DNA from 3 places in the Paeniglutamicibacter sp. genome. Region 3 is predicted to be linked to each of the others. Evidence: riboswitches for the same ligand, from Rfam matches in the RefSeq annotation. Region 3 holds a riboswitch; each other region holds the start of a gene.
The links. Region 3 has a riboswitch for glycine ahead of ACLQ7E_RS07235 (hypothetical protein). Riboswitches for the same ligand answer to the same signal wherever they lie in the genome.

Region 1 (6,135 bases), on a different contig from region 3:
GGCAGGCCTGGCCGCCCTGGGCGGGGTGGCCAATGCCCGCGGCCTGGCCAAGCTGTACGCGGCCGCCGTCACCGGATTCGTGGACGATGCCGGCGACGAGCACGCCCCGTTCCTCACCGCCGATACCATTGCCGCGGTGAGCCAGGACCAGGTGTACGGGCTGTCCCGGGCCAACGGGAATCCCGGCGCCTTCGCCATCGGCTTCATGAAGGCGCATCCGGACAACGACTTCGGCTCCGCCCGGGCCTTTGGCCACGACGGTGCCAACGCCTCGCTGGGTTATGCCGATCCGGCCTACGGGCTGTCGCTGGGCTATGTCCCGGCGCGCGCCGAGGCCAACGGCACCGGTTCGCGCGGCGGGCAACTCAGCGTGCTGGCGCGCCAGGTGCTGCTCGCCGGGTCGTGAGGGCCGGCCGGTTGGGTTTTGTGGCCTGGATGATCCCGGAAAACGTCCCGTTGACGTGTTGGCTGTCGCTCATCTCTTCGAGCCACGGGAGCTGAGCCGGATCGGCCGACTGGCGGGTGGCCACGAAGCGAAACCGCACCTTGACGTCGTATGATTCCGTTGCCGGATGGCAGTTTTCCGTCAGCCCGGCAGCGCGCGCGGGCTCGGCGAAGCGGGGCGGTTCGGCGCCCCGGCGAACTGCCCGCCGCCCGTCGGGGCAGTGGTGTGCGGTGCGGGGCTGTTTGGTCTTCATGTCTTCCAGCCTGCCCGCCACGGCTGGGGTTCCGCTGTGTCCGGGCCCAGCGGAACCCATGAAGCGCGCGGAGGCATGCCGCAAATCAAACCTGGTCCGTGGCGGCCGCTAGGCTGGAGCCGTGGAATTTTCGAAACGATTTGTGGCACTGGGCGACTCCTTCACCGAGGGCATGGGGGATGTGGATCCGCGCCGGCCCCACCAGGTGCGAGGTTGGGCCGACCGCGTGGCGGAACAGCTCTGCGCAGACCCGGAGTGGGGATACGCGAACCTGGCCATCCGCGGCAAGAAGGTCGGTCAGGTCGTCGCCGAGCAGCTGCCTGCCGCCCTGGCGCTGAAGCCCACGCTTGTCACCTTGTACATGGGTGGTAACGACATCCTGCGCCCGGCCGTGGACATCGACTCCCTGATGCTCAGGTATCGGGATGCCGTGGCGCAGTTGTCGGCCACCGGCGCGGCCGTGGTGCTCTTCACCGGCTTTGACTCAAACGGCTCGGCCATCTTCGGGAAGACCCGCGGCCGCACCGCGATCTACAACGAAACGGTGCGCGAGATCGCGGACGACCGCGGCGCCGTGATTGCCGACTATTGGCGCTGGCGCGAATTCCGCGACGGGCGCTATTGGGCCACCGACCGCTTGCACATGAACACCGCCGGGCACACCCTGATGGCCCGGAAGGTGCTCGGCGTCCTGGAACACGAGGCACACATCGAGGTTCCCGGGCTGCCGGCACTGCACCCCAAGTCGCGCGCTGAAAGGCTGCGCGAGGATGCCGCCTGGGCTAGGGAACACCTGGTCCCGTGGGTCAAGCGCCGGCTCGCCGGGACCTCTTCGGGCGACGCGCTCAGCCCCCGCTACCCCGGCTACGTGTCGCTGGCGGCGGCTGCCGCGTCGTAGGACCAAGGCGTTGCCCGGACGCGGAAACCCGCGGGCCGCTAGCCAATGGGTGGGGCCGGGTGCTTTGCTGGTGTCCATGGACCATCAGGAGACACAGCACGAGGGCGAACCGCACGACCAGGGCCTGGCCGAAAGGTTGAATTGGCTGCGGGCAGGGGTGCTCGGCGCCAACGACGGGATCGTCTCGGTGGCGGCCGTGGTGGTCGGTGTTGCCGGTGCCACGACCGCCACGGGGCCGGTGGTGGTGGCCGGTGCCGCAGCGGCGATCGGCGGCGCCATTTCCATGGCGCTGGGGGAGTATGTCTCGGTGTCCAGCTCGGCGGACTCGCAAAAGGCGCTCATTGAAAAGGAGCGCCGGGAACTGGTTGAGATGCCCGAGGAGGAACTGGCGGAACTGGCCGGGCTCTACGAGGCCAAGGGATTGAGTCCCGCAACGGCGCAGCAGGTTGCCCTGGAGCTGACCGAACATGATGTGCTCAAGGCGCACCTCGATGCCGAGCTGCAACTCGACGAGGATGAGGTGCTCAATCCGTGGAATGCCGCCATTGCCTCGGCCATCTCCTTCACGGTGGGTGCCGCGTTGCCCTTTGCCACTGCCGTGTTCCTGCCCGTGGGGCTGCGGATCCCGGTGACTTTTGCGGCGGTGTTGTTGGCCCTGGCGGTGACCGGGGCGATGGGCGCGCGGCTGGGCGGTGCCCCGGTGCTGCGCCCGACGCTGCGGGTGCTGATCGGCGGAGCGGCGGCGCTCGCCGTCACCTTCGCCATTGGTTCGTGGCTGGGGGTTTCGGGAATCATCTAGCCAGGTGCAACGGAGCCTGCTGCAAGACGCGAAAGGCGGAACTGCCGGTGGCAGTTCCGCCTTTCAACTATCGGGAGTTATTCAGTGCGGGGCTGTTCAGCCCACGACCTTCAGCGCGGTGCCCCAGTTGAAGTCGGGCAGTGCGGGGTTGACCTGCATGGCCATGACCAGCAGCTGGAAGCCCTCGAGCTCGCGGGCGTGGTGCAGTCCGCCGACTTCCAACGGGCGCATGCCGGCGGCGGTGACGAACGCAGCGACCTCGCCGCGGGCGGAATCATCGCCGGCGACGAAGACATCCAGCGGGGCGCTGTCGGCGGTGCCGGAGGTGAGCGGTCCGGCGAAGGTGGTGTTGAAGGCCTTCACGACGGTGGCGGAGGTCAGTGAGGAGATTTCCTCGGCGGCCGAGCTGCCTGCAGCGGTGGTCAGCGAGTCAAAGGTTGCGAAGTCCACCGGGTTGGTGATGTCGATCAGGATCTTCGAGTCCAGGGCCTGACCCTGGGCGGCGACGTATTCCTTGGCGGCGTCGAAAGGCAGGGCCAACACGACGATGCGTCCGGAAGGGGCCTCGGCGGTGTTGCCGCTGGCGACTCCCGCACCGAATTCGGCAGCGAACGTGGCTGCGGTCTCGGTCGTGCGGGCCAGGACCTGCAGGCTCTTGCCGGCGGCGATCGTGCGGGTGGCCAGTGCACGGCCCATGTTGCCGGTGCCGATGATGGTGATGTCGATGTGCATGGTGTTCTTCTTTCCGAAGAGTCGAGCGAGGAAGTTCTTCATCTGATCCTCAAATCCTGTTGGTTGAAGCTTCAAGTAATACGTTAGCCCCTGTTTGGTTGAAGTGTCAAGTGTTTCTTGGGGATGGGTTGAAATTCTTTCCGAATGCGGCCGTCTGCGAGGGGATCGCGGGTCGAATATGCGGTTCCCGGCCCGGCGAGAAGAACTGAATGGATGGGCTCGGGGTGCAAGTCCAGCCCTCCGGCATGGCACATGACGCGAAAAAGACGGCTTCGTCTGTCCCGGGCGGGGCCGTGTTGTCTGCCTCACGCATCGCCGGTAGGATGGGGGGCGTGCCTCGTAGGGGGCATAGCCACTGACATGCGGCGGGAGAGTCCCGTTCAACGTAAGTTGGTCGGGCGCCGTAGGAGCAATTCCTCCCCGGGAAACTCTCAGGCCCCCGTACCGCCGCGAAGAGGCAACTCTGGAAAGTAGCAACATCACCGTTCGGTGGTGCTGCTCACCGAAGGTGCAAGCATGCCCCGTCCCTCCAAAGGGTTGGTGCGTCGCGGAAACTCTCAGGTCAAAGCAACAGGGTCGGGGAGGAACTTGCAGCTCGTTCGGTGTGCCCGCACGCCGATGACCCAATGGAGTTCCCCATGACCGTGACCCCGTCCGCTGAGTTCGTCGCCCGCCACATTGGCCCCCAGGGCAGCGACATTGACACCATGCTTGCCCAGCTTGGTTATTCCTCCATCGACGAACTCGTCGACACGGCCGTTCCGGCCGACATCCGCCAGTCCGAACCGCTTGACCTTCCCGCTGCGCGCACCGAGGCCGAGGTTCTGGCCGACCTGCGCGTGCTGGCGAACAAGAACGTGATGAAGACCCAGATGATCGGTCAGGGTTTCTCCGACACCTACACCCCGCCGGTGATCCTGCGCAACGTGCTCGAGGATCCGGCCTGGTACACCGCGTACACGCCGTACCAGCCCGAGATCTCCCAGGGCCGCCTCGAGGCGCTGCTGAACTTCCAGACCATGGTCATGGACCTGACCGCCCTGCCGATCGCCAACGCCTCGATGCTCGACGAGGCCTCCGCCGTCGCCGAGTCCGTGCTGCTGATGCGCCGTGCCAACAAGGCCAAGGCCACCGCCAAGACCGTGCTTGACTCCAACCTCTTCCCGCAGACCATTGCCGTGGTGCAGGGTCGCGCCGAGGCACTGGGCTTCGAGGTCGAAATCGCCGACCTGTCCGCTGGCCTGCCTGAGGGTGATATCTCCGGCATCGTGCTGCAGCAGCCGGGCAACAACGGCGCCGTGGTTGACCACGCCGCCATCATTGCCGCCGCCAAGGAACGCGGCGCAATGATCACCATCGCCGCCGACATCCTGGCCCTGACCATGATCGTGGCCCCGGGTGACCAGGGCGCGGACATCGCAGTTGGCAACACCCAGCGCTTCGGCGTGCCGCTGTTCTTCGGCGGCCCGCACGCAGCCTACCTGGCCGTGCGCAGCGGCCTGGAGCGTTCGCTGCCCGGCCGCCTGGTCGGCGTGTCCAAGGACGACGCCGGAACCCCTGCCTACCGCCTGGCACTGCAGACCCGCGAGCAGCACATCCGCCGCGAGAAGGCCACCTCGAACATCTGCACCGCCCAGGCGCTGCTGGCCATCACCGCCTCGATGTACGCCGTCTACCACGGCCCGGCCGGACTGAAGCGCATCGCCCAGCGTGCCCACAACCACGCCCGCACCCTGGCCACCGCGCTTTCCGGCGCCGGCCTGGCACTGGCCGCCGACTCGTTCTTCGACACCGTCCAGGTGACCGTCGAGAATGCCGCTGCCATCGTCGCCAAGGCCGAGGAAGCCGGCATCAACCTGCGCCTGGTCAACTCGACCACCGTGGGCATCTCCACCGACGAGGCCACGACCTCGGCCCACGTGGCTGCGATCGCCGGCGTCTTCGGCATCGCCGGCGAGTCCTTCACGGCCGAGGGCTTCGAACTGCCCGCCGCCGTGCAGCGCACCAGCGACTACCTGACCCACCCGATCTTCAACACCATCAAGTCCGAGACCCAGATGCTGCGCTACCTGCGCCGCCTCTCGGACCGCGACCTGTCGCTGGACCGCACCATGATCCCGCTGGGCTCATGCACCATGAAGCTGAACTCCACCGCCGAAATGGAATCCATTTCCTGGCCTGAATTCGCCTCCATCCACCCGTACGCCCCGGCCCACCAGACCGAGGGCTGGCGCGAACTGATCACCGACCTCGAAGGCCGCCTGACCACCATCACCGGCTACGCGGGCGTCTCCATCCAGCCCAATGCAGGTTCGCAGGGCGAGTACGCGGGCCTGCTGGCCATCCGCGGATTCCACCTCTCCAACGGCGATGACGCGCGCACCGTCTGCCTGATCCCGGCCTCCGCACACGGCACCAACGCCGCGTCCGCAGTGCTTGCAGGCATGAAGGTCGTCGTGGTCAAGACGGCTGCCGACGGTTCCATCGACGCGGCCGACCTGGACGCGAAGATCGAGGCCAACAAGGACACCCTTGCAGCCATCATGATCACCTACCCCTCCACGCACGGTGTCTACGACGCCGACGTGCGCGAGGTCTGCGAAAAGATCCACGCAGCCGGCGGCCAGGTCTACATCGACGGCGCCAACATGAACGCCCTGGTCGGCCTCGCCCAGCCGGGCAAGTTCGGCGGCGACGTCTCGCACCTGAACCTGCACAAGACCTTCTGCATCCCGCACGGCGGCGGCGGACCGGGCGTGGGCCCGATCGGCGTTGCCGAGCACCTGATCCCGTTCCTGCCGGGCGACGCCTCGGGCAGCTACTCGATGCGCGACGGCATCCCGGTGGTCGCCACCATGTTCGGCTCCGCCGGCGTGCTGCCGATCTCCTGGGCCTACATCGCAATGATGGGCGGCGACGGCCTGACCGACGCCACCAAGACCGCGATCCTTTCGGCGAACTACATCGCTTCGCGCCTCAACGAGTACTTCCCGATCCTGTTCACCGGC
Region 2 (6,135 bases), on a different contig from region 3:
GATGTAGAACTGGACGGTCTGGATGATGTCGACCGGGATCACGCTGACCAGCCACGTGCCCATCAGGCCCACGAAGATGAAGAGGGATGCCAGGTGGACGGTTGCCGCTCCGCAGATGGCGGCGACCGAGGCCAATTCGCCCTTGCGGGTGCCGGGCTTCACGCCGATGGTCGACTGGGCGATCATCGCTGCCGGCAGCAGCTTGTTGGAGATGTTGCCGATCATGAACGCCTGGTACATCGAGGAGGCGCCAAGGATCGGGAAGTAGGTCAACGGCTCAACGATCCAGATGACGCCGAAGACCGCTGCCAGCGCGGCGAAGGCCGTGATGATTCCGGCGACCTCGATGTCCAGGCCGGCGAAGAAGACCAGGTAGGCGGGGGCCGCCAGGGAGAAGAAGAGACCAATGATCATGGTGATCCTGCCCCAGCGGGAAGTGGTCTTGTCGAAGGCGCCAAGCGCCTCGTGCAGCTCTGTTGCTTTGCTCATGATGTGCTCCTGGGAATCTTGGCTGCGATTAGAGGCGGGTGGCGGCGTAGGTGATGGCAAGGGCAAGCAGGATGGCAATGCCCAGTGCCCATTCCTTGATCCATGGCCTGTTGACCCGTTTGGCGATGACCATCAGGACGGTCATGATCGCGGCCGAGGACACGAAGGCGACAACGTGCAGCCACGACTTGGGCAGTTCGCCAATGCCCAAGACCATGAATGCGGCAACCATGGCGGCACCGGGGACCACCATCATGATGGCGGGGTTGACCTTGCGCAGTGCCGAGTCGCCGCGCTTGAGCAGCGGGGTGAGGATGAGGGTGGCAATCATCCACATGGCTCCGCCCAGGCTCATGGCGGCCAAGGCCAGACCGAAGACCGCCTGGGTGTAGGTGGGGCCGCCGAGTTCGGCGCCGGCGGTCTTGGCGGCGATGGCTGCCGCGGCGGTTTCGTAGGACACCGACCCGATCAGGCCGATGCGCACCAGCACCGCAGGGGTGCCGAAGATTGTCAGCAGTGCGACGGCGACCAAGACCACGGCCAGCGAGGGGCCCAGTGCCGAGATGGCGCCGGCGCGGAAGCTGGTCTTGAGCTCGGCCTGCGTCATCCCGATGTGGGGCGCTGCCGTCTTGGCGGCCTTCATGTAGATGACGCTCTGAACAATGATGACCAGGAAAACGCCGATGGCGCAGGCCCAGAGGACCGGAGAGTTGGCGACGGCGAGGATGTCCGTGGAGTTGCTGTCCGCAGCGGCGGGCATTATGGCAGGTACATGCATGGGGGAGTTCTACCGTTCATCGAAGGGTTCAGTGCGGTGATAGCTGGCCTGTGATGATGCCGGTTGCCACCGTGCCCGCTCTGTCCTGAACCTGAAAGTGAAACCAGTGCCCCATGGCACTGGCGTGCTTCGTCGGTGAGCCACCTGTCCCGGTAGCTGCTCTCCAGAGTTTCCTCACGCGGCTGTTCCTGGTACCTGAGAGATTGCGGGTGCTTGCCCCTTCGGTGCCCGAGTGGTGTCCGGGACTCTCCAGCCGCGCGTGATCGGAAGACTATTCAGTTGTCAGCGGCTGCTTGTCCGCTCGTACCCCACAATACTTGACGTGGGTCACAGCGACTCTTTTGTGTCGCCGACCGAACGGTCGTGAATATGTATTTCCGATCCGGCCGGGACAGCCTATGGGGCGGAGCTTGCTTCCCGGACCGAGAAGACCCCCAGGGATCGACTGGGTTTCGGACGGACAGCCATTCCCTCGGGCTGCGCTGGTGGATAACCTTGAAAAACGGCATCGCGGCCACTCCTGGCCCCTCATGGCTGCCCCATTGAAGGGCCACACACCGATTCCCGGAGGCCATTTACATGTCTGCCAACAAGGACACCGTCAGGAAATACATCGACGGATTCAACAAATCGGATCACGCCCAGATCCTCTCGTGCCTCACCGAGGACATCGAATGGACGGTCTTCGGCCATTTTCGGCTCAGCGGCAAGGAAGCCTACGACCAGGCGATTGAAAGCCCCGATTTCAGTGGACCTCCGGTCCTGGAAATAGTGCGCCTGGTCGAGGAGGACGACGAGGTGATGGCCGAGCTGGTCGGCGAAGCGCACCGGGCCAACGGAGAGACCCTGCGCATGGCCATTGCAGAGGTCTTCGTGATGCGCGATGCCTTGATCTCCGAACGCCGCGCCTTCGTCATCGAGCTGACCGAGAACGACTACAAATAGGCGCAGTTGCGTGGCACCCGCAAGGCCATGCGATCCGCGGGGAGTCCCGTATGTGGGATAGGTTCTTAGGAGGGAAGCGGCAGCTTCGAACGGGTTGACCGGAGTTCAACAACGGGATGGGCAACTGGATGAGACTGCGGGAATACGTCGGTGCGGCACTGGGCATCGTCTCGGGTGCCTTGGCGAAGTTCATCGCCGATCACCTCGTCCGCCAGAACCAAGCAGCCGGCTGGACCGGGTTGCTCGATCGGCTCGACCACGCCTTGGGGTCTGCCCATGCGTCCAGCCCCATGGAATTGTCCGCCCAACTCGACAGGATGATGGCTGCTCCGGGCGCAGCGGGGCACGTGATCGAAATTTCGGCCGAGCAACAGCAGCTGGCCGGTCAGCTGCGGGATCTCTGCAGCGCCTGGGAACACGGAGCAGGGTTCGGCGCCGAGGACGTTCAACGGGGTCTAAAGGCCTGCGCGGAATTCCTCCTGTCCCTGGACCTGGAGCACGTGGCGCTGCGCGTGGGCGACCTGGCTGTTGCCGCGGCAGAACAGGGCGATGACCCTGAAACCTTGGCTGGTCAGGATTCAGTGACGACCGGAAACGGCGGACAAGTCCGGATCGACATCGCACACAGTCCTTCCATCAACTACGCCACCGCCCACACCCATGCCCGCATCCTCGAACGCGTGGTGCTCGAGAACCACGGCGATCAGGTGCGCCCGATCCTGGTGACCGCGGTGTTGATGAGCGGAAACCTGGCGGTCTCCGCGGTGGCCGATCGCCGCCTGGAACTCCCGCCGGGCGTCAGCACGCTCCATGACTTGGACGTGGCGCTGGATCCGGCGGCCTTCGCGCTGATCGATACGCGGCGGCCCGGCAAGCTCATTGTCAGGGTGGCCGAAAACGGAAAACTGATTGCCGAAGAATCCGGTGCGGTCGAACTGCTGCCGGCAAGCCATTGGCCGGGCGCCGGAACCCGGGCCAACGCCGAGCTGCTGGCCGCGTTCGTGCAGCCGCAGCACCCGTTGCTCACCGCAATCCTCTCCGAGGCCGGCGACCTGTTCCGCCTGCGCACCGGTGCCGAGTCCCTCGATGCCCGCCAGGGCGGTGCCGAGCGGGTGGACCAATCCGTCGAGTGCATCTTCGAGGTCATGTGCGCCCGCGGCATCCGCTTCGGCAACCCTCCGGCGAATTGGGACCTGGCGGATCTCGGGGGACGGTACATCCGCGGTGCCCAGGAGATAGTCACCGATCGGTTCGGGAGCGCGCTGGACACCACGCTGCTTTTGTCCGCGCTGCTTGAGCGCGTGGCCATCAACTCGGTGATCTGGCTAGTGCACGACCATGCGTTCCTGGCCTATTGGCGCACCCCGGACGGGGCACTGCCCAGCAGCAGCCTCGATGCCGAGGGCGCCGGCGCACTGGCGAACCTGGTCGCCGCCGACCACCTGCGCATTGTGGAGACCGCCGCGATCACCACCGACAGGCGCGCGTCCATTGCCGAGGCCTCCGCCGCGACCAAGGAGGCCTACGCCCAATTTCCGACTGCCTCAGATTCGCTGGCCTACGCGATCGACATCCGCCAGGCGCGGCGCAGCGGCATCAACCCGCTGCCGGCCCGTGGCGTCTCGGAGTTCGGCAAACCCGTCGTCGTCGAATACCGGGCTGCCCGGTCGGACACCCTGGAACGCTTCTTCAAGGAAAAATCCGAGCGCCGAGAGCCTACCCCCACCACCACTGGCAAGACGGCGCCGCCGCGCATCGCCGCATGGAAGAACGGGTTGCTGGATCTGTCCCTGCGCAGCCGCCTGCTGAATTTCACCGAGCGCTCCCGCATCCCGCTGGCGATCCCGGACTCCGTGATGGCAGGACTCGAGGACCTGGTCAACAACGGCAAGAGCCTCGAGTTGCTGCCAGCCGATGAGATCGGCGCGCTCGACAAGCAACGCTACAAGTCAGGGACCCTGCTGCCGGTCGAGCGCCGCATCGAGCTGCTGCTGTCCCGTGGCAGGGCCTACACCCGGCTCGATTCCGCGCCCTACCTCTCGCGGCTGCGCCGCATGGCCAGCCAAGCCAAGAGAATCATTGACGAGAGCGGCGCCAACAACCTCTATCTGGCCCTGGGTTCGTTGACCTGGTCAATGGACGGGCGGGCGCTGCGTTCGCCGTTGTTCCTCATCCCCGTCAACCTGCGACCCGCGGGACGCGGGAAGCATTTCCGCATCGAAATCGATGAGACCGGTGCCTCCGCCCCGAACTACTGCCTGAGCGAAAAACTGCACGAGCAATTCAACTTGCGCGTCCCGGGTTTCGAGGACCCGGTGCGCGACGGGTCTGGCATCGACCTCGAATCCGCGCTGGGTGCGCTGCGCGCTGCCTTGGTTGCGGCCGGCCTTCCCTTCCACGTGGAGGGAACGGTCGACCTGGCGATCCTGCAATTCGCAAAGTTCCGGATGTGGAGGGACCTGGACGAGAACTGGGAAACCTTCATGTCCGCGCCGTTGGTCAAGCACTTGGTTGATTCCCCGACCAGCGAATTCACCGACCCGGCGGACACCGATCTTCTCGAGCCGTCCATTGACCTCGACCAATTGGCTGCCAGGCTCCCGGTCCCGGCGGACGCATCCCAGCTTGAGGCGGTCGCCGCCGCGCATGCCGGGCAAACCTTCGTGCTCGAGGGCCCGCCTGGCACCGGCAAGTCGCAGACCATCACCAACCTGCTGGCGCACGCCATGGCCTCGGGGCAGCGGGTACTCTTCGTGGCGGAGAAGCGGGCCGCGCTCGAGGTGGTGAGCCGGCGCCTGAACGAGGTGGGCCTGGGCGAATTCGCCCTCGACCTCCACGACAAGGGATCGTCCCCGAATGCGGTGCGCGCCCAGATCAAGGCATCGCTTGACCACTTGGTCTTCGCCGACGAGGCGGGGATGGAGCTGGCCGCCAACGACCTGACGTCCTCCGTGCGCAGGCTGGCCGGCTATGCGCGGGACCTCCACGAGGAGAACGCCGCAGGCTATTCCGCCTACGGTGCGCGCAACATTGCCCTGTCCATGGATCCGTCCATTGAGGCGCTGCCGATCCCCGAGCCCTTTGCAGCGCAGGCCGGATCGGCCGAGGTCTCTACGGTGCGTGAGGCACTGATAGGACTGGCCGAAACGGCCGGGGTCGCACGCCCACGCGAAGAGCATCCATGGGGATTCCTCGGCGGCCCCATCACCATTGAACAGCAGGCACCCTTGCGTGAAGCCGCAGAGGCACTGGATCTTGCCCTGCAGGGTGCGGAGCATGTCAGACGAGATGCCTGCGTGGCTTCCCTGATGGAGCGTGCCCCTGAACCCGAAGGCCTGCGTCGCCTTGCCCAGTTGCTGGAGGGCAACGTCCCGGTTCCGGTCCTTGACGCTGCCTCGACACCCCAATGGCAGTCACGCAGCGAGGGTTTGCTGGCCGAGGCAAGGTCCCTGGTGCAACGCATGGGCTGGCTGACAGATGTCGTTGCGCCTTCCGTATTGGAAATGGATCTTGCCCCGGTTCACGAGGCAGCAACGGTTGCCAACAGGTTCGGCTTCCTGGGGCTGGGCCGGAAGAAGCGCCGCCTGCAGGTCATCAGCGAGCACTTCGGGGGCCGGTGGATAGGCACCGAGGAGAGCGCCCAGCACCTCGTGGCCTTGGTGGACGGCATGATCGAGGCCCGTGGACTGTGCGCGAAGCTCATGGCAGGCCTGGGCGAACTTGCCGGAATCACCCTGGACGGGCACTGGAACCCCTTTGTCGAAGGCGACATCCAGGCGGTCGCGCAGCAGCGCGGGGGGCTGGTGCAGCTGGCCAGTCTCCTGTCCCAGTCCGGCGGGGCCGGCCGGGACAAAGACTACGTCGCCTTGCTGCGCGAGGTCCTTGAACGAGACGCCCCTGCAGAGCCGGCGCTCGCCGGAGAA
Region 3 (6,135 bases):
GATCCGGCTCCAACGCCACCGCCGTATGGGCCGCGAAACTGGGGATGAACTTGCAAAGTTCCACGCTCAAGGACGACGAGAGCGGCAAGCCATTCCACGTCCAGCAGGCCGAGCAGATCGAGATCTACCGGCAGGCCTGGAAGGATGCAGGGCACGCGCGTGAGCCGCGAGTCTCGGTCAGCCGCAGCATTTTCGCGCTGACAGACGAGCGCGACTGGCAGTACTTCGGTCGCGACCGCCACAGCTCGGACCAGGTGGGCAACATCGACGCGAAGACGCGCACGGTCTTCGGCAAGTCCTACGCCGGTGCCCCCGACGAGCTTGTTGCGAAGCTGGCCGAAGACGAGGCGGTAGCCGCAGCAGACACCTTGCTGCTCACTGTCCCGAACCAGCTCGGCGTCGACTACAACGCCCACGTCATCGAGTCGATTCTGACGCACGTGGCACCGGGCCTCGGCTGGCGCTGACGCCTCGGGCGCCGCGCCCATGCACTCGGCCCCACCGTCGCCGTCCCGCTGAAGTCAATCGGCGGGACGGCACCGGTTTGGCTCAGTACCGCCCGGCAACGACCTGGGAAAGCTGGACCCAGGCGCGCTCGCGGTTTTCACGCAGCAGCTCCTCCTGCCGCGGCGAGGTGTGCCAGAGACTGGCGACCATGCGGTGCCGCGGGGCCACGTGGGCCGCGGTTCGCACCTTCCGCCTTCGGGCCAGGTGCCGGGCCGCGGCGGTGTTGTCGATGAATGGATGGACTGGAAATGCTTCGGTTGAGGTGCTCATGCGTCCATCCTGAAACCACCGGCGCCGCACGGCCACCATTCGGCTATTTCCGAATCCTTACCCCGGGACGTCCGCGTGCCTAGACTGATTGACATGCAGATCAGCCTGTCGGCCGAGGACCTGACCCGGGTGCGATTCACCATCTCGCCCCTGTGGGAAACGGTCACCAGCGTGCGTGCCCTCCAGCTGGGCACCCGGATGCACCGCCCCTGGATCAGCGATGCCACCACGCGCATTCTCGCCTCCCCCGATCCGCAGAAACAGGACCACCTGCGGCTGCTGACCACGTTGATCCGCCCCACCGGCTACATCGCCGATTCCCTGACCCCCACTCCCCTGCGGCAGGACACCTTCGAGGCGGGGCTCGCCGCGGTGGGCGCCGTCGCGCCGGAACTGTGGATCCGCGACCTCGACTACCTGTTCGCCACCGGATTGGAGGAGACCCGCATGAAGGAGGTGCGCGCGATCCGCGACGACCCCGAGTCAGAGATTCCGCGCATTGTCGCGGCCCTGCACTGGTACTGGGAAACCGCTGTTGAACCCTTCTGGCCGCGGCTGCGTGCGATGCTCCTCGCGGATCTCGACTACCGGCTGGCCCTGCTGGCCGAGCACGGCATCCACCAGGTCTTCAACACCTTGCATCCCAACGTGCGCCTGACGCGCGACGGCATTGAGGTCACCGCCAATTGCGACGGCAGCCACCATGCATCCCCGGGCAACGGGCTGATCCTGGTTCCCAGCGCCTTCGTCTGGCCGCGCACCCTGGTGCTGGACGTGGACCCGTTTGTTCCCACGCTGACCTACGCCCCACGCGGGGTCGGCCGGCTCTGGGAAAACACCCGGGAGGTCAAGGACTCCCCCGTGGCACAACTGCTCGGGCACACCCGGGCGCAGATCCTGGCCCAGCTCGACCTGCCCATGACCACCACCCAATTGGCCTGCGCCCTGGACCTGGCGGCTGGAACCGTCAACGGGCACCTGAAGGTGATGGCGGCGTCCGGGCTCACCGACACCATCCGCGCGGGCCGCGAGGTCTTCTACCGGCGCGCGGACCTGGGCGAGGACCTGCTCGCCCGTGCGTAACCCCCGCCGCAATGCCCCGGCTGTCCCTGCTGCTGGGTATGGTCGGGACATGATCGATTTCAACAACGCCTCCGTGTTCAAGCTCAGCCCCTGCGACCCAAGTGACGTGGCGGGGGAAGTCACGCCCCTCTTTGTCCAGGGCGAGGAGCTGCTCGCCGCCTTCAAGGGCGTGCGCGACTATGTGGTCTTCACCAACAAGCGGCTGATCGCGGTGAACATCCAGGGCCTCACGGGCAAGAAGCGCGACTACACGTCGTTGCCGTATTCCAAGATCCAGGCGTTCTCCGTGGAAACGGCGGGCACCTTCGACCTCGATGCCGAGCTGGATTTGTGGTTCAGCGGCCTGGGCAAGGTTCGCCTCGAATTCAAGGGCAAGGTCGATGTGCGCGCGCTCTCGCAGCTCGTCGCCTCTCACGTCCTATAAGTCAACAAAAGACGGCAAGACCTCGGGGCCGGCCCAAAAAGGGCGGCCCCGAGGTCTTCCTGGCTAAGCTGGCGCCTGACGGCGCCCGGAGTCATCGCGCGGCAGATGTCAATGCGCGGCGGGCTCCTTCAGCTCGGCTTCCTCGACGCCAAGGCCGGCATTGAACGCCGCGGCGGTCATGTGCTCCTGGGCAACCTTGGCCGCGTGCATGGCACGCAGTTCGGCGTGCTTCGGCTTGCTTCGCAGGATCGCGTAGCCGATCCCCAGTGCCACAAACCAGATCGGGGTCAAGAGCAGCGCCGACAGGGTGTCGGCCTGCGTGGTCAGGGCCCAGAGGATGAAGCCGAAGAAGGCCAGGACCACGTAGGGCATGAACGTTCCGCCGGGCATCTTGAACTTGCTCGACGCGTGCAGCTGCGGGCGGCGCTTGCGGTAGACCAGGTAGCTGATCAGGATGATCGACCAGACGAACATGAAGCAAAGAGCCGAAATGGTGGTGACCAAGGTGAAGGCCTCGGCCACGCCGCCCTCGGCGTAGAGCAGTGCCACGCCGGCGAGCAGGAACATACAGGAGAACAGCAGCGCGTTGCGCGGAACCTTGGTCCGGGAGAGCTTCGCGAAGCCCTTGGGGGCGTCGCCTTCCTCAGCCAGTCCGTGGATCATGCGGGACGTCGAGTAGATACCGGAGTTCGCACTGGAAGTTGCCGAGGTGAGCACCACGAAGTTCACGATGCCTGCGGCGCCGACCAGGCCTGCCATGGCGAACATGCCCACGAACGGGGACTCCTCGGCGCTGAACAGGTTCCACGGCTGGACCGCCATGAGGATGACCAGGGCGCCGACGTAGAAGAAGAGGATGCGGATCGGGATGGAGTTGATGGCACGCGGCAGGGTCTTCTCCGGGTCCTTGGTCTCGGCGGCGGTGGTGCCCACCAGCTCGATGCCGACGAACGCAAACACTGCGATCTGGAAGCCGGCGACGAAGCCCATGAAGCCGGTCGGGAACATCCCGCCGTCGTTCCAGAGGTTCGCAAAGGAGGCCGTGGCGCCGTTGTTTTCGAACCCCGTAATGATCATGACAAGGCCGACGACGATCAGCGCGCCGATGGCGACGATCTTGACCAGCGCGAACCAGAACTCGGTCTCGCCGAAGTTCTTCACGCTCGGCAGGTTAAGTGCCACCAGCAACAGGATGCAGGCCACGGCGGGGATCCACAGCGGCAGGTCCTTCCACCAGAACGCCACATAGTGGGAGATCGCCACGACGTCTGCGATGCCGGTGACGACCCAGCAGAACCAGTAGGTCCAGCCGGTGAAGAATGCCGCCCACGGGCCCAGGATGTCCCCGGCGAAGTCGGAGAAGTTCTTGTAGTTGGTGTTGCTCAGCAGCAATTCGCCCATCGCGCGCATTACGAAGAACAGCATGAATCCGATAATCATGTACACGAAGATGACGGACGGTCCGGCAACCGCAATGGTCTTGCCGGAGCCCATGAACAGGCCGGTGCCAATGGCCCCGCCGAGCGCGATCAGTTGGATGTGGCGGTTGGAGAGCCCTCGTTCGAGGTGGGGCGCGGAACTGTTGTTGCTCATGCTATTGCCTTCCAGATGGGTGCTGGTGCTTCGGTGGCGTGCCATGGACGATTCCCTAGAGGTCATCGCCGACGGGGGCGAGGCCCTGAATCGAGCCCTCCGCATTGTTCTCCGAAGCAACCATTCCCATGCCGTTGCGCTTGCAGGAGAGCCCAGCGGCGATGCGCGCGGCAAACTCCGGATCCAGCACAGCTGGATCGCGGAGCAGGCCGGCGGGCGCGCCGAAGGGCGACCGGGCAGTGGCGTGGGTGGTTAGCATCATGGAGGAACTCCCGAATCGCGCGCGGACGACGCCGCGCTGTTCTTGGATCCTCCCCAATCTGTATGAGTACCTGAGAGTTTCCATCCCGGCCCGCGAGGGGTGGGACTTGCTCCTTCGGTGAGCACGCATTGCAACGTGCTGCTTTCCAGATTTGCCTCTTCGTGGCGGTACGGGTGCCTGAGAGTTTCCTGGGGAGGAATTGCTCCTACGGCGCCCGTCCATGGTGTGGACGGGACTCTCCCGCCACGTGTCAACGGCAAGTTGTTTGTGATTGCAGTCATAACTTACGCGGTGCATCCGTGTGGTGCAAATCACAGCAGGCTTTGTGTCGAAGCGTATTAGGAACAGCCCGCTGACATGGGATTTGATGCGCTACGAAGTTGCGTCACATTTGTCATGAGGGGAAGGGGGGTGCGCGTTGGCAGAGGAACAACTGGACCACCCGCCGACGACCGCCGAGAACGACACGACCCTATCCGGATGCCGCACATTCCCCACCGGCTCCCGGTTTCCCTCCGTAAAAAAGACTGGCGATTATTGACCGTGGCGGCGCGCGGGCGTTCCCAGCGTCGGCAGCCTGTGGCCATTGGCGACGTCAAGTGCGGTCGCACATTGCGGGACCCCGCGCCTCCGACGCGCTCCGTGTACAGCCATGGTCCCGATCCTGAACAGACTGCGATCCCGCTGCGTTGCCGAGAACCTGACGCGGACCGGTCAGCTGTTGGAATAAAGGATCTGCAGAGCCGCGTGCAGGCCCTCCCGGCGCCCCAGGGGGCCGGTCCTTGCCTGGCGAAGCGGCTCGGCTTCGTCCAGCGCGTCCCAGAACCCTTCTGTTGGCATTGACGGCGGCGGGACGATGAACCAGCAGTGGGCCAGCGGGTCGGCGGGGCCGGAGATGCCGACGTCGGCCAGATAGGCAGAGATGTCCTTGGTGGCCGTCCCGGAACCCGGCATGTCCGTTGGCCTGACCTCGCGCGGAAGGCGATAGACGACGTTCGGCACTCCGAGCTCCAGAATGCCGGCGACGGCGAGGAATCCGAAGCCGCTGGGTGGCACCTCGACCGCGCCTGGAGGCGGGTCTGCCACGGGGACGGAATCCCAGTTGACGGCATTCATGCTTCCTCCTTGGTCGGCGGACGGGGCGATGGACCCCGGCGCGGCCAGCCTAGCCGACGCACACGGGCCGCGAAAGGGCACGGCCGCAACGTCTCCAGGCGGCCCCGCCCGGACCGGGCCTAATACCAGGCGTCGCGCGGGCTCAGCCGGGCCGCTGCCATGGAGGCGCCCAGGATGATGGTGCGCATGAAGCGCTCCGCAGCCTCGATGAGCAGGCGCTCCCCGTCGTCCACCGCCTCCTGCAGCGTCATCGGGATCGGGACGATCGAGGCGATCGCATCGATGCCGATGTCGTGGACGTCGCGGCAGCCCTTGCCCAGCGTCCCTGCCAGGGCCACCACCGGCACCCCGTGCAGCGCCGCGCGGCGCGCGACCTCGGCGGGGACCTTTCCCTTGGGCGTTTGGAAGTCGATTGCCCCTTCGGCGGTGATCACCAGGTCGGCACCGCGCAGCAGCGAGTCCAGGTCGATGCCTGCCAGCCCGGAATCCAGGATCGCCTCGAAGCGCGGCATCAGCACCGCCCCGAGGGCCGCAAGCCCGGCGCCGAGCCCGCCGGAGGCACCGGTTCCCGGTGCGTTCGCGAAGTCGGTGCCGCGGGCGGAATCCAGGGAATCGCGGCGCAGCACCGCCGCCCAGTGCTCGAAGCCGGCGGACATCGCCTCGACCTGATCGGGGGTGGCGCCCTTCTGCGGGCCGAAGACCCGGGCCACGCCGCGCGGACCGGTGAGAACGTTGTGCTGGTTCAGTGCGAGCGTGATCTCCACCGTCCCCGCAGCGATGGACGGGTGCAGCCCGGAAAGGTCGAGCCGGTCGATGCGCGCCAGGTGGTTGCCGCCGGCCGGGACCTCGCGCCCGGCGGCGTCCAGGATCCGCACGCCGA

Region 1: another riboswitch for glycine. It lies ahead of gcvP (aminomethyl-transferring glycine dehydrogenase); the one in region 3 lies ahead of ACLQ7E_RS07235 (hypothetical protein).
Region 2: another riboswitch for glycine. It lies ahead of ACLQ7E_RS04100 (DUF5058 family protein); the one in region 3 lies ahead of ACLQ7E_RS07235 (hypothetical protein).

The regions. Positions count from the first base shown of each region.
Region 1 is NZ_JBKKAP010000123.1:2,302-8,436, reverse strand. Features, by position in the region: gene ACLQ7E_RS14630 (serine hydrolase domain-containing protein) at 1-406, shown strand, start outside; gene ACLQ7E_RS14625 (hypothetical protein) at 366-698, opposite strand; gene ACLQ7E_RS14620 (SGNH/GDSL hydrolase family protein) at 820-1,596, shown strand; gene ACLQ7E_RS14615 (VIT family protein) at 1,673-2,395, shown strand; gene ACLQ7E_RS14610 (NADPH-dependent F420 reductase) at 2,492-3,169, opposite strand; glycine riboswitch at 3,484-3,584, shown strand; gene gcvP (aminomethyl-transferring glycine dehydrogenase) at 3,766-6,135, shown strand, end outside.
Region 2 is NZ_JBKKAP010000033.1:9,438-15,572, reverse strand. Features, by position in the region: gene ACLQ7E_RS04105 (hypothetical protein) at 1-489, opposite strand, end outside; gene ACLQ7E_RS04100 (DUF5058 family protein) at 518-1,267, opposite strand; glycine riboswitch at 1,440-1,530, opposite strand; gene ACLQ7E_RS04095 (nuclear transport factor 2 family protein) at 1,847-2,212, shown strand; gene ACLQ7E_RS04090 (DUF4011 domain-containing protein) at 2,341-6,135, shown strand, end outside.
Region 3 is NZ_JBKKAP010000064.1:47,295-53,429, forward strand. Features, by position in the region: gene ACLQ7E_RS07210 (LLM class flavin-dependent oxidoreductase) at 1-467, shown strand, start outside; gene ACLQ7E_RS07215 (hypothetical protein) at 550-777, opposite strand; gene ACLQ7E_RS07220 (DUF5937 family protein) at 871-1,860, shown strand; gene ACLQ7E_RS07225 (PH domain-containing protein) at 1,910-2,284, shown strand; gene cycA (D-serine/D-alanine/glycine transporter) at 2,393-3,877, opposite strand; gene ACLQ7E_RS07235 (hypothetical protein) at 3,933-4,139, opposite strand; glycine riboswitch at 4,295-4,392, opposite strand; gene ACLQ7E_RS07240 (hypothetical protein) at 4,854-5,255, opposite strand; gene ACLQ7E_RS07245 (glycerate kinase) at 5,375-6,135, opposite strand, start outside.